2 regions of the Ruminiclostridium papyrosolvens DSM 2782 genome follow, and region 1 is predicted to be linked to the other one. Evidence: a T-box and tRNA genes for the amino acid it is inferred to sense, from the RefSeq annotation. Region 1 holds a T-box; the other holds one or more tRNA genes.
The links. The T-box of region 1 lies ahead of metG (methionine--tRNA ligase). A T-box ahead of a tRNA ligase gene usually reads a tRNA of that ligase, here a tRNA-Met.
Positions count from the first base shown of each region.

Region 2: it encodes a tRNA-Met, which carries the amino acid that the T-box ahead of metG (methionine--tRNA ligase) is inferred to sense. The anticodon was not compared.

Region 1 is NZ_CP119677.1:3,811,864-3,814,277, reverse strand. It holds gene P0092_RS17070 (endo-1,4-beta-xylanase) at 1-828, shown strand, start outside; T-box leader at 887-1,135, shown strand; gene metG (methionine--tRNA ligase) at 1,203-2,414, shown strand, end outside.
Region 2 is NZ_CP119677.1:4,643,891-4,646,304, forward strand. It holds gene P0092_RS20260 (acyl-CoA dehydratase activase) at 1-149, opposite strand, end outside; gene P0092_RS20265 (hypothetical protein) at 481-807, opposite strand; tRNA gene P0092_RS20270 (tRNA-Met) at 1,170-1,245, opposite strand; gene P0092_RS20275 (peptidylprolyl isomerase) at 1,486-2,112, shown strand; gene P0092_RS20280 (hypothetical protein) at 2,287-2,414, shown strand, end outside.

The DNA.
Region 1 (2,414 bases):
CAGCTTGAACGTATCCGGCGTGAAATGAAAAATTTTACCGGATTAATAGATATTTGGGATGTAGTTAATGAAGCGGTTATTATGCCAATATTTAATAAATACGATAACGGAATAACCAGAATTTGCAAAAGCATGGGGCGGATTTGTGCCGTACAGGAGATGTTTTCTGCCGCAAAGGAATCGAACCCGGGTGCTTTTCTGATGATTAATGATTTTGTTTATACAGGCATTGATGCTTATGAAATATTAATTGAGGGCTGCCTTGAAGCAGGAGTCTCCATTGATGCCATAGGAATTCAATCACATATGCATCAGGGGTACTGGGGAGTTGAAAGAACCTGTGAGGTTCTGGAGAGATTTTCATGTTTTATGCTTCCAATTCACTTTACAGAGTCCACCTTGGTATCAGGACATACCATGCCACGAGGAATAGAAGATTTTAATGATTATGTTATTGATAAATGGCCTTCCACCCCGGAAGGAGAAGAACGTCAGGCAAAAGAGGCAGCCTTGCATTATAAGACACTGTTTTCTCATCCTCTTGTAGAATCAATAACCTGGTGGGACTTTGTAGACGGACAATGGCTTGGTGCACCAACAGGTTTTGTGTCACAGGACAATAGGCTGAAACCCATATATGATGAGTTACATAAACTTATCAAGAAGCAATGGTGGACGGGGGCGTTTAATGCAGTTACAGATAAAAATGGCGAAGTAACGGTTTCAGGCTTCTTTGGAGACTATGAAGCAATAGCAGTCGGAATGAAAGGCAATTTCAAGCTGGATAGAGGGGAAGAAAGTAAAGAAATTAAAGTTGCTTTAATATAACTGGGACTAATCCCCTTGACAACAAATCGTGTTAGCTTTAGACTAATATTAATAATGTTAACAGGCTGTGAAGAGAAGAGTAGACGAGGTAACGATTACAGAGAACCTTGGGAGTGCTGAGAACAGGGGAGTCGTGAAATTGTTGAAGATGGACTCGGAGCTTCTTTGCTGAGGGCTGGAATTTCGGCTTTAGGCAGGGACGGGAACACCCGTTATAGTGCATACTGTATTTATTGCAGTTGTTAAGGCTTTTTGCCGTGAGGCAAAAGTAAATTAAAGTGGTAACACGAGTTTTCTCGTCTTTAAATAATTATTTATTTAAAGACGTTTTTTATTTTAACCAAAAGACAGACAGTAAATCAGGAGGAGTAAAAATGTCAAAAAAACCTTATTATTTGACTACGGCTATTGCATACACATCCAGTAAACCTCACATAGGTAATACTTTTGAAATAGTATTGGCTGATAGCTTTGCAAGATTTAAAAGAATGCAGGGCTACGATGTACGTTTTCAGACCGGGACTGATGAGCATGGCCAGAAAATAGAACTGAAGGCCAAGGAAGTCGGTATCAGCCCGAAAGAATACGTTGATAATTTTGCTGTAGAAATAAAGCGAATTTGTGACTTAATGAATACAACATATGATAAATTCATACGTACAACTGACGAATATCATGAAAAGCAGGTTCAGAAGATTTTCAAAAAGCTATATGAACAGGGGGATATTTATAAGGGACACTATGAAGGAATGTACTGTACACCCTGCGAAGCATTTTTTACGCCTTCACAGTTAGTAGACGGTAAATGTCCCGACTGCGGAAGAGAATGTCATCCTGCTAAAGAGGAAGCATACTTCCTAAAGCTAAGTAAATATGCGGACCGTTTGATTCAGCACATTAATGAACATCCTGAATTTATTCAGCCTGAGTCCAGAAAAAATGAAATGATGAACAATTTTCTGCTGCCGGGACTACAGGACTTGTGTGTGTCAAGAACCTCCTTCAAATGGGGAATTCCTGTAGATTTTGATGACAAGCATGTTGTATATGTGTGGCTTGATGCACTGAGCAACTATATTACAGGTCTGGGCTTTGATGTTGACGGAAATAATGATGAAAAATTTAATAAATACTGGCCTGCCGATATGCACCTGATAGGCAAGGATATTTTAAGGTTCCATACAATATATTGGCCGATTATGCTTATGGCAATGGAGGTACCGCTTCCTAAGCAAGTATTTGGACATCCGTGGCTGTTGATGGGTAACGGTAAAATGAGCAAATCCAAGGGAAATGTAATATATGCAGATGAACTGGTTGACATTTTCGGAGTAGATGCAGTCAGATACTATGTTCTTCATGAAATGCCCTTTGATAATGATGGTGTAATTTCCTGGGAATTGATTACTGAACGTATAAATTCGGACTTGGCAAATGTGCTGGGAAATCTGGTTAACAGAGTAATTGCTATGAGCAACAAGTATTTTTCAGGTGTTGTAAATAATTCAAATGTCAGGGAAGAAATCGACAATGAACTCATTGAGTTAACTCTGAAAACACCTGAAACAGTAGTTGAAAAAATGGAT
Region 2 (2,414 bases), 830 kb from region 1:
TTTTTAAAATTTGTATATCCAACTTCACTTGCTACTTTTATGTTTCCTGAAGTTAAAGTCTTATCTTTAAAAACAATTTCGCCATTTTCATCTATTACCACAAACTCAGTTGTAGTTGACCCTATGTCTATTCCTCCAAATAGCTGCATTTAATCCCCTTTCTTAAAATAAACATTCTAGAACATAAAAACATTAAATATTAAAATTTGATAGCGTTACTTTAGTTCCAGTATTATTATTTTTTATATATAATAACTTTAGATATTTACAAAAATCTTATCTGCTTAAAATCTGAATAACTAAGTCTTTTATAAAGTAAAAAATGAACCGTTATACAAAATTATGTATATCATTCAAAGCATTATTTAATAGAAACAATCTACAATATAAATTTCATTCTATCCTGTAGATATACCAGTATAAATCGTACTTTATAAACATTTTAAACAAGTTTAAGATTTTTATATTTATATCTTAAAGTTATATGTTATCTTCTGTAGGCATTTTAAAATTAGGTAATACTGCTCTAGCCTGAGTCTTATCAAAAACTTCATTGAATCTCTCAATTTGCTCCTCTAAAGGAACTTTTTTTGTTTTAAATACCGTTTTAAGCATTTCTAACGCTTCCATCATTTGCTCTACAGTAGCGGTCTTGTTATTTCTCTCTAAATCATTCTGGATTTCTTGAATCTTGTTATAAGGCTCAATTACTCCATCTCTATATTCATCATTATTCCAGTTTGAATTTCTGGTACAAACTACAATTCTTAGACATTCAGATATTACTGTTGGAACATATTCTCCCACTTTTTTCCCCTCTTTCTATTAATTTACTTAGTTAGATTATATACCTAACCCAATTTTTTTGTCAATTTTTTCTTTATATACTACATTATTGTTATGTTTCAACTTAATAACACAACTAAATTCCACTTAATTCCCAGTTTTTCCGCAAAAATTAAGATAATATAGCCCTAAATCAGAATTTATGCTTCTACAAAAATCTACAATTGTGAAATGAGGAGGAACTTACAAATCAAGAGGGTTATCCGGCAATGGAACTGCAAGGACTGAGCAAGGATTAATATGGATTCTAAAGAACAAATAAGTTTTATCTGTTTATTTTTATATGCAAAAAAAGACTTCTGAATTCTCAGAAGTCTTTTTCATGGTTGCGGGAGCAGGACTTGAACCTACGACCTTCGGGTTATGAGCCCGACGAGCTACCAACTGCTCCATCCCGCGATAACTGTATTTATAAGTATGCTCAGCAGTTAGAAGTTTTATTCATTACCGCCGACAACTATTATAATTTAACACATTACTTTTGAAATTGCAAGTGTTATTTTAAAAGAATTTTTATTTTGCTATAAGGAGACAATATTCTAGATAAATTTACAAAAAGTATATACATTTTTCACAATAATGTTATTTAATTATATATGGTTATGCTTTTTAAAGTTAATAAATATAGGAGGATTTAAAATGATTAAAAACCTTTGTAAAAAAACAGCTTTTTTCATTATTACCGGACTTCTATTTACCGTCTTACTTTCCGGTTGTGGGAAGCCTGGTTCCCAGGGAAGTTCAGACCAGCCTTCCGGTCATCCAAATATTCAGTTTGAAATGGAAAACGGAGATAAGATGACTTTTGAGTTGTATCCGGAATACGCTCCAGAAACGGTAAATAACTTTGTTTCCTTAGCCAAATCCGGCTTTTACAATGGCCTGACCTTCCACAGAATAATAAAGGGCTTTATGATACAGGGCGGCGACCCGAAGGGTGACGGTTCAGGAGGTTCTGATAAGGATATAAAAGGTGAATTCAGCTCAAATGGCTTTACCCAAAACACATTAAACCACACCAAGGGTATTATATCTATGGCAAGAAGCGGTGATCCTAATTCCGCATCCAGTCAGTTCTTTATAATGGACGGACCGGCCGCTAATCTTGACGGCGAATATGCTGCATTCGGCAAACTCATAAGCGGCGAAGAGACCTTGGACAAAATAGCAAGTACCCCTGTAAAAGCAAATCCTAATGCTCGGGGGGAAGTTTCACTCCCCACGGAAAAAGTAGTTATTAAAGCAGTAACAATCCTCGAAAAATAATTATTAAAAAGCATATTAGTCGTAAATATATAATATTTTTACAATTTAATATGCTTTTTTAATTATTTAAACGTTTAAACTTGTATTGATGATAATATTTCTATAAAATAACACTAAATACTCCAGTTTCTAAAACTAGCAATAACAGTATTAATTTACAGGTGGGGTTTTAACATGAATATTTCAAAACGGCTTGATGTCGCACCCTTTCACAGCGACTTTGCCAATTGTTTAGAAGAATGTATGATTTCTGTGTCAAATTTCTATCATCGAGACTATATATTAATGTATTCCCAAGCATG